2 regions of the Actinoallomurus liliacearum genome follow, and region 1 is predicted to be linked to the other one. Evidence: riboswitches for the same ligand, from Rfam matches in the RefSeq annotation. Region 1 holds a riboswitch; the other holds the start of a gene.
The links. Region 1 has a riboswitch for cobalamin ahead of ABD978_RS42945 (ribonucleoside-diphosphate reductase subunit alpha). Riboswitches for the same ligand answer to the same signal wherever they lie in the genome.
Positions count from the first base shown of each region.

Region 2: another riboswitch for cobalamin. It lies ahead of ABD978_RS31195 (magnesium chelatase subunit D family protein); the one in region 1 lies ahead of ABD978_RS42945 (ribonucleoside-diphosphate reductase subunit alpha).

Region 1 covers NZ_BAABHJ010000040.1:877,363-881,555, forward strand. Annotated here, with positions in the region: gene ABD978_RS42935 (pyridoxamine 5'-phosphate oxidase family protein) at 92-595, opposite strand; gene ABD978_RS42940 (universal stress protein) at 699-1,151, opposite strand; cobalamin riboswitch at 1,422-1,639, shown strand; gene ABD978_RS42945 (ribonucleoside-diphosphate reductase subunit alpha) at 1,738-4,002, shown strand; gene ABD978_RS42950 (ribonucleotide-diphosphate reductase subunit beta) at 4,067-4,193, shown strand, end outside.
Region 2 covers NZ_BAABHJ010000026.1:106,491-110,683, forward strand. Annotated here, with positions in the region: gene ABD978_RS31180 (hypothetical protein) at 1-2, shown strand, start outside; gene ABD978_RS31185 (DUF6504 family protein) at 444-746, shown strand; gene ABD978_RS31190 (LLM class F420-dependent oxidoreductase) at 893-1,921, opposite strand; cobalamin riboswitch at 2,108-2,278, shown strand; gene ABD978_RS31195 (magnesium chelatase subunit D family protein) at 2,350-4,193, shown strand, end outside.

The DNA.
Region 1 (4,193 bases):
CGGAGGGGCTGCAAGGCCGGTCTTGGGCATGCCGAAGACCGGCCGGTCGGCAGTGGAGATGCCGACCGGCCGGTCGCGCGGACGTCTCAGGTCATCGGGCGTCGCCGGTCGGCGCGTCCCTGCTGATACGGCGGCCCGTGACGCGGCTGGGCCGGATCCGCAGGAACAGTTCCCTCGGACCTCCCGCCCATGGTTCGACGCCCGCTTCGCGGACCGACGCGCGTTCGTCCTCGGACTCCACATGGTGCAGGGAACCCTGGATGAGGACGCTCCATCCTTCGCGCGCCGCAGGGTCGAGTTCGTCGATCTCGAACGCGACCTTGTACTCGGCGTTCGCGATCCCGGTGCGGAGGTCCTCATCGGTCGGGCTGTCCTGGGCGGTCCGGAACACGATCGTGTCCTCGTACAGCGCGTAGTTGACCGGAAGGATCGTGGGACCGTACCGACCGTTGTAACCCAGCCGCCCGACACCGCCGGGCGAGATCAACCGCAGACACTCGGCCTCGTCGAGGGAGACCGGCGTCGGCGCGCCACTGATCGGACCCGACCCCGTGGCCCCGGCCTGAGCAGAGCCGTCGGCTACCTCACCAGTCATGCCATCACCCACATCGATAGTCCAGATGGTCCTGTCCGAATCGGCGGAGCCCACGAACCTGGAGGTCCCGGGACCCCGCCGGCAAACCCGCGCTCGGCGCCCGTCACGAGCGGTGTTCTCCGCGAATGACGACGACGGGACACTTTGCGTGGTGCACGCAGTGCTGGCTCACCGAGCCGAGGAGCGCGCCCGTGAAACCACCGTGTCCCCGGTTGCCGACCACGATGAGGTCGGCGCCCTCGGCCGCGTCCAGGAGCACCCGGGCGGCGTTCCCTTCCATGACGCGTGCGTTGACGGGCACCTCGGGTCGCTGCCCGGCCTCCTGCTCGATCGCCGCCTCGAGTGCCTTGGCGGCGGCGGCCTTGATGTCGTCCGCTCCCACGACGGCCATGTCCCAGCCGAAGCTCGTCGGGACCTCCCAGCCGATCACCGCATCCACCGCCGCCCCGGTCAGTCGCGCCTGCCGCAGGGCCCAGCGCAGGGCCGCCCGCGACGGCTCGGATCCGTCAACGCCGACCACGATCCGGTCCTGGTTCTCACCGTGTTCGTTCGCCACGGGGGCGTCTCCTTCCACTCGGCGAAGTTCCCAGCAGGTCTCCCTGCTCACAAAGCCCGATCACGCGGAGACATGCGAGTGGTGGTGCGCCCGTGTCGTCCCAGCGTCCTCATGGTCCTCATCCGACACCATCCGTTTTTCGGACGATAGGGGCGAAGGTCCCAGGTCACCGCGCCCAGCGCGGCGGACGTCGTACGTGCCCGCGTTCTCGTGTTCGTTACCTGACGCGCCCAATATCTAGGGGTGGTGCGCCACATCCACCACTACATGTATGGTTCTCGTGTTGCTGGTTCGCCTGCGCCTCCTGTGGCGGGTGTTCAAGGGAACCCGGTGAGAGTCCGGGACTGCCCCGCAGCGGTGAGTGGGAACGACCGCCGTCAACGGCACTGGGCTCGATCGGGCCTGGGAAGCGACGGCCTGTAGGACACGCCCGATGGACGGGCGTGGTGCCCGCGAGTCCGAAGACCTGCCGGCGACCCGTGCGTGAGAGCGCGCGGTCGTCCAGGCCTCGCGGGAGGGCCGGCGGCGGAGCCTGTCGTCCGTGCGCCTCTTTTCCGCGAGGGTGAAGCTCGCGAGGAGAGAGCACGTGACACAACAGCTCATCGCGTCCCCGACGCCCATCACCACTCCCGAGGCCACGCTCGCGGCCGACATCGAGAGCGTCTGCGCCGGGCTGCCGGACGCCGATCCGCTGCTCATGGCCGGAGCCGGTGACCTGGCCGAGGCCGTACGGCGGGCCGCCGCGCTGGTCGTCACCGACCCGGTCTACTCGACGGTGGCCGCCCGGCTGCTGGCCCGGTCCATCGCGAACGAGACCGGACCGGTGACCTTCGCCGAGTCCGTCGCGGCCGCCTACGAGCAGGGCCTGCTCAACGAACGGACCGCCGGGTTCGTCGCCCGCAACGCGGCGGCGCTGGACGCGCTGGTCGACCACGGCGCCGACGACCGGTTCACCTACTTCGGGCTGCGCACCGTCTACGACCGCTACCTGCTGCGGCACCCGACGACGCGACAGGTGCTGGAGCGCCCGCAGCACTTCTTCCTGCGGGTGGCCTGCGGGCTGGCCGACAGCGTGGCCGAGGCGACGGAGCTCTACGGGCTGATGTCGCGGCTGGCGTACCTGCCGAGCTCGCCGACGCTGTTCAACTCCGGCGCCGCCCGCCCGCAACTGTCCTCGTGCTTCCTGCTGGACTCCCCGCGCGACGAGCTCGAGGCGATCTACGAGCGGTACGGCCAGGTGGCGCGGCTGAGCAAGTACGCGGGCGGTATCGGGATCTCCTGGAGCCGGGTGCGGAGCCGGGGCTCGCTGATCCGGGGCACGAACGGGCACTCCAACGGGATCGTGCCGTGGCTGCGGACGCTGGACTCGAGCGTCGCGGCGGTCAACCAGGGCGGCCGGCGCAAGGGCGCCGCGTGCGTCTACCTCGAGCCCTGGCACGCCGACGTGGAGGAGTTCCTCGAGCTGCGGGACAACACCGGGGAGGACGCGCGGCGCACGCACAACCTCAACTTGGCCAACTGGGTGCCGGACGAGTTCATGCGCCGGGTCGAGGCGGATGCGACCTGGTCGCTGTTCGACCCCAAGCAGGTGCCGGAGCTGGTGGACCTGTGGGGCGAGGACTTCGACCGGGCGTACCGCGCGGCCGAGGCCGAGGGCCGGTTCGTCCGGCAGGTCCCGGCGCGGCAGCTGTACGGGGCGATGATGCGCACCCTCGCCCAGACCGGCAACGGCTGGATGACGTTCAAGGACGCCGCGAACCGCGCCTGCAACCAGACCGCCGAGCCCGGCAACGTCGTCCACCTTTCCAACCTGTGCACCGAGATTCTCGAGGTCACCGACGACACCGAGACCGCGGTGTGCAACCTCGGTTCGATCAACCTCGCCGCCCACGTGACCGACGACGGGGTCGACTGGGCGGGGCTGCGGGCGACCGCGCGTACGGCGGTGCGGTTCCTGGACCGTACGATCGACCGCGGCTTCTACCCGACGCCGGAGGCGGCGCGGGCGAACCGTCGCTGGCGGCCCATCGGGCTCGGCGTGATGGGCCTGGCGGACGTGTTCTTCCGGCTGCGGCTGCCCTTCGACTCGCCCGAGGCGCTCGCGCTGTCCACCCGCATCGCCGAAGAGATCGCGCTCGCGGCGTACGGGGAGTCGGCGGCGCTCGCCGCGACGTACGGCCCGCACCCCTCCTACGACCAGACCCGCGCCGCCCGCGGCGTCCTGCACCCGGATCACTGGCCGGACGCCGAGCGGGTGCACGCCGACGAGTGGGAGGCGCTGCGGGCCCGGATCGGCGCGGTCGGGCTGCGCAACTCACTGCTGGTGGCGATCGCACCGACCGCGACCATCGCCTCCATCGCCGGCTGCTACGAGTGCATCGAGCCGCAGGTGTCCAACGTCTTCAAGCGTGAGACCCTGTCGGGGGAGTTCCTGCAGATCAACACCTACCTGGTGGCGGACCTCAAGGCACGAGGGCTGTGGACGCAGCGGGTCCGTGACGCGATCAAACGCGCCGACGGATCGGTGCAGGAGATCGAGGAGCTTCCCGAAGAGCTGCGGCGGCTGTACCGCACCGCCTGGGAGCTCCCGCAGAAGGCGCTGATCGACCTGGCCGCGGCGCGGACGCCCTACATCGACCAGTCCCAGTCGCTGAACCTGTTCATGGCCACTCCCACGATCGGGAAGCTGTCGTCGATGTACGCCTACGCGTGGCGGTCTGGCCTCAAGACCACGTACTACCTGCGGTCGCGGCCGGCCACCCGGATCGCGCAGACGACCGTCGCCCCCGTCCAGGAGGAGGCGCTCATGTGCTCCCTGGAGAACCCCGAGACCTGCGAGGCATGCCAGTGAGCGAGCGTAGCGAGCGAACCGTGAGCATAGCGTCCCTGATCGCTCCCCCGACGAAGGAGGGCTCATGAGTCTGCTCGACCCCGGTATGGATCTGACCCTGCGGCCGATGCGCTACCCGGCCTTCTACGACCGGTTCCGTGCCGCGATCCGCAATACCTGGACCGTCGAGGAGGTCGACCTGCACTCCGACC
Region 2 (4,193 bases), on a different contig from region 1:
GACGCCGCCGCGCTGACGCCGGCCCACTGTCGCCGCCGTGCTGACGCCGGCCCACTGTCGCCGCACCGCGGTCGCCGCCGTGCTGACGCCGGGCGCTGATGCCGGGCTGCGGATGCCGCCGCGCTGGCGCCGGGCGCGGACGCTTGGCCGCTGATGCTCGGCCGCTGATGCCAGGCGCTGGCGCCGGGCGTTGACGCCGCCACGGCTCCGCGGCCGAAGGGGGCCGCCGTTTCTCGGGTGGGCGCGCCGTCGAGGGGGTCCGGCGCTTTCCGGCCGGGCTCGCGGCCGGGGCGCCCACCTGCCGTGTCGTGGCTCCAGAGGCCTTGACTATCGTGTCGAACATGTGTTCGAATCTATCGCCTGTCTTCCCCCAGGCTCACTCCTTGTCACCGATCCGAGAGGTGGGCGGCCCGCGTGGGCGGAGCGAGCGATGGACCCGAGAGGTGTACGGACGCGCCGGGTCGCGGGCGATGAGCCGGGTGTACGGCGACCCCGTCGAGGTCTGGCTCACCGACGGCAGGCCCTCCCGCTTCGTCTGGCGCGGCCGGCTCTACACGGTGCTGCGGGTGCTGGACCGCTGGGTCACCACCCGCGACTGGTGGCACGAACGCCACCCCGAGGCCCCGGAAGGCGGCGAGCGCGAGTTCTGGCGCGTCGAGGCGACCCCGGACCGGACGGTCGGGGTGTACGAACTGCGCCACGACCAGGCGACCGGCGCGTGGATGCTGTCCCGCGCCTGGAGCTGACGGACCCGCGCGCCCCCGCTCGACCCGGCGGGCCGTCGGCCGGACCCGGCAGGTCTGCGTGCTTCCGGTCCGACCTGAGGGGCCGTCCGTCGGCCGGCCGACGGGACGGCTCGGCCTGGCGGGTCGCCGGTCGGGTGGGTGGTCGGTCAGGGCTGTACGAGGTCGCGGATCGCCTTGAGGGTCGGCTCGTCCTTGACGCCGGCGATGAGGAGCGTGGTCACGGGGGAGTCCTGCCAGAGCCGGAGCCGCTCCCTGATGCGTCCGATCGGGCCGAGGAGGGAGATCGAGTCGGCCAGCTCGTCCGGCACCGCCGTGACCGCCTCGTCGCGCCGGCCCGCCAGGAACAGCTCCTGCACCCGCGTGGCCTCCTCGGCGTACCCGAGGCGCCCGATCAGGTCCAGGTGGAAGTTGCGGTCCCTGGCCCCCATGCCGCCGATGTAGAAGGCCAGCGGGATCTTGGCGAACTCCAGCGCGGCCGCCAGGTCGTCGGTGACGATCGTCGTCACGGTTGCGGCGATGTCGAAGCCTTCGCGGCGGCCGGCCAGTGAGGCGCCGAAGACCGTCTCGATCTGCGTGGGGTCGACGAAGAGGGGCAGCCAGCCGTCGGCGATCTCGGCGGCGAGGGCGATGTTCTTCGGGCCCTCCGCGCCGAGGTAGACCGGGATGTCCGGGCGTACCGGGTGGACGATCGACTTGAGCGGCTTGCCGAGGCCGGTCACCCGGCCCGGCGCGTACGCGGAGGCCGGCAGCGGCAGCGGGTAGTGCGGGCCGGCGGAGGTGACCGGCTCCGCGCGCCGCCACACCTCCCGCAGGATCCGGACGTACTCGCGGGTGCGCTCCAGCGGGCGGGCGAACGGCACGCCGTACCAGCCCTCCACGACCTGCGGGCCCGACGCGCCGATGCCGAGGGTGAGCCGGCCGCCGGACAGCGCGTCGAGGGTCAGGGCGTGCATGGCGGTGGCGGCGGGCGTGCGGGCGGACAGCTGGGCCACCGCGGTGCCCAGCTTGATGCGCGAGGTCCGCGCGGCGTACCAGGTGAGCGTGGTGAAGGCGTCCGAGCCGTACGCCTCGGCGGTGTAGACGTACTCGTAGCCGAGCCGCTCGGCGGCGAGCACCGTCTCGGTCGCGTCCTCTGGATTCCGTTGCCAGTAGCCGACGTTGATGCCGAGCCTCATCCGCACGCCTCCCAGCTCGAAAATAGAACAGGTTCTATTCAAGCAGATCGCCGCTCTCCCGGCAGCGTTCGGCCGTCCCGCGATAACGTGCACCCGCCGTGCGCCCGGCCGCGGCGGCCCTGTCATCCCGTGCGCCGGATCACGGACGGCGGCCGTACCTGCGGTGTCGCGCGTCAGGCCGGATATGTCATGCTGTCCTCCGGCGGTACGCGGAGGAACCCGGTGCGAATCCGGGGCTGTCGCGCAACTGTGACCGGGAAGTCCTTCCTCGGGTGTTGGCCACGGCGTGAGCCGGAAGGCCGAGGGCGGGCGGCGATCCGGGAGCCAGGAGACTCCGGCCGCCGATTGCCAGGCCACCTACGGGCGCGTTAACCCGAGGAAAGGACGACCACCGGGTGAACACCTATCCGTTCTCCGCCGTCACCGGGATGGCGGACCTCAAGCTCGCCCTCCTGATCAACGCGGTCGCCCCGGCCGTCGGCGGAGTGCTGGTCCGGGGCGAGAAGGGCACCGCGAAGTCCACCATCGTGCGGGCGCTCGCCGCGCTGCTGCCGGAGGTCGCGGTGGTGACGGACTGCCGGTTCTCCTGTGACCCCGACGCGCCCGACCCGCGGTGCCCCGACGGCCCGCACGGCGACGGGGCGGACGGGCAGGTGCGGCCCGCCCGGCTCGTGGAGCTGCCGATCGGCGCCGCCGAGGACCGCCTGACCGGCTCGCTCGACCTCGAACGCGCCCTCACCGAGGGCGTCCAGGCCTACCAGCCCGGCCTGCTGGCCGCCGCGCACCGCGGCGTGCTGTACGTCGACGAGGTCAACCTGCTGCACGACCATCTCGTCGACCTGCTCCTCGACGCGGCCGCGATGGGCCAGTCCTACGTCGAGCGTGAGGGCGTCTCCGTCCGGCACGCCTCGCGGTTCCTGCTCGTCGGCACGATGAACCCCGAAGAGGGCGAGCTGCGGCCGCAGCTGCTCGACCGGTTCGGCCTGACGGTGGAGGTGGCCGCCACCCGCGACCCGGAGGAGCGGGCCGAGGTCGTGCGCCGCCGCCTGGCGTACGAGGCCGACCCGGCGGCGTTCGCGGCCGACTGGGCGCGCGCCGAGACCGAGCTGGCCTGGCGGATCGAACAGGCCCGCGCCCGGCTGCCCGAGGTCGTCCTGCCCGACGGCGCGCTGCGGCAGATCACGGCGGTGTGCGCGGCGTTCGAGGTGGACGGGCTGCGGGCCGACATCGTGATGGCGCGCGCCGCGATGGCCCTCGCCGCCTGGCACGACCGTACGGTCGTCACCGCGGACGACGTGCGCGTCGCCGCCCGTCTCGCCCTCCCGCACCGGCGCCGCCGCGACCCCTTCGACGCGCCCGGCCTCGACGAGGACAAACTCGACGAGGTCCTGGAGAACACCGGCGGCTACGACTCCGCGGAGCCGCAGGATCCCGGGTTCGGCGAGGACACGGCGCCCGACCTCGTCCCCGAGCAGAGCACCGGGCCGGACCCGAAGCCGGCCCCGGAGACGGACGCGAAGCCGGACTCGGGGACGGATCCGGAGGACCCCGACCCCGACGACCCCGGACCGGACGACGGTCCCGGCGGCGGACCGGACGGACCCGGCGACCCGGCCGGACCGGGAGACGGTGCGCCGGTCGACATCGAGCAGGCCCTGTCCGGCGAGGAGTCCGGCGAGGGCTCCGGGAAGCGCGCCCGGGGGGACTCCCCGGAGCCGGCGCCCGCCGACGCGGTGTACCGGACGCGGGTCTTCACCGTCCCCGGCCTGGGTGAGGGCGCGCCGGGCCGCCGCTCGCGGGCCCGGACGCCGTACGGCCGGACGACCGGCGCGCGGCCGGGCACGCGTTCGGTCCACCTGACCGCGACCCTCCTCGCGGCGGCCCCGCACCAGCGCGCCCGCGGCCGCTCCGGTCCCGGGCTCGTCGTCCGCTCCGACGACCTGCGCGAGCGGGTCCGGGAGGGCCGGGAGGGCAACCTGGTGCTGTTCGTCGTGGACGCCAGCGGCTCGATGGCCGCCCGGCAGCGGATGCGCGCCGTCAAGGGCGCCGTGCTCAGCCTCCTCCTCGACGCCTACCAGCGCCGCGACAAGGTCGGCCTGATCACCTTCCGCGGTACGTCCGCCGAGCTGGCGCTGCCGCCGACCTCCTCCGTCGAGGCCGGGGCGCGCCGCCTCGAGACGCTGCCCACCGGCGGCCGTACTCCGCTGGCCGCCGGCCTGCTCCGCGCGGCCGAGCTGCTGCGCGCCGAACGCCTGCGCGACCCCGCGCGCCG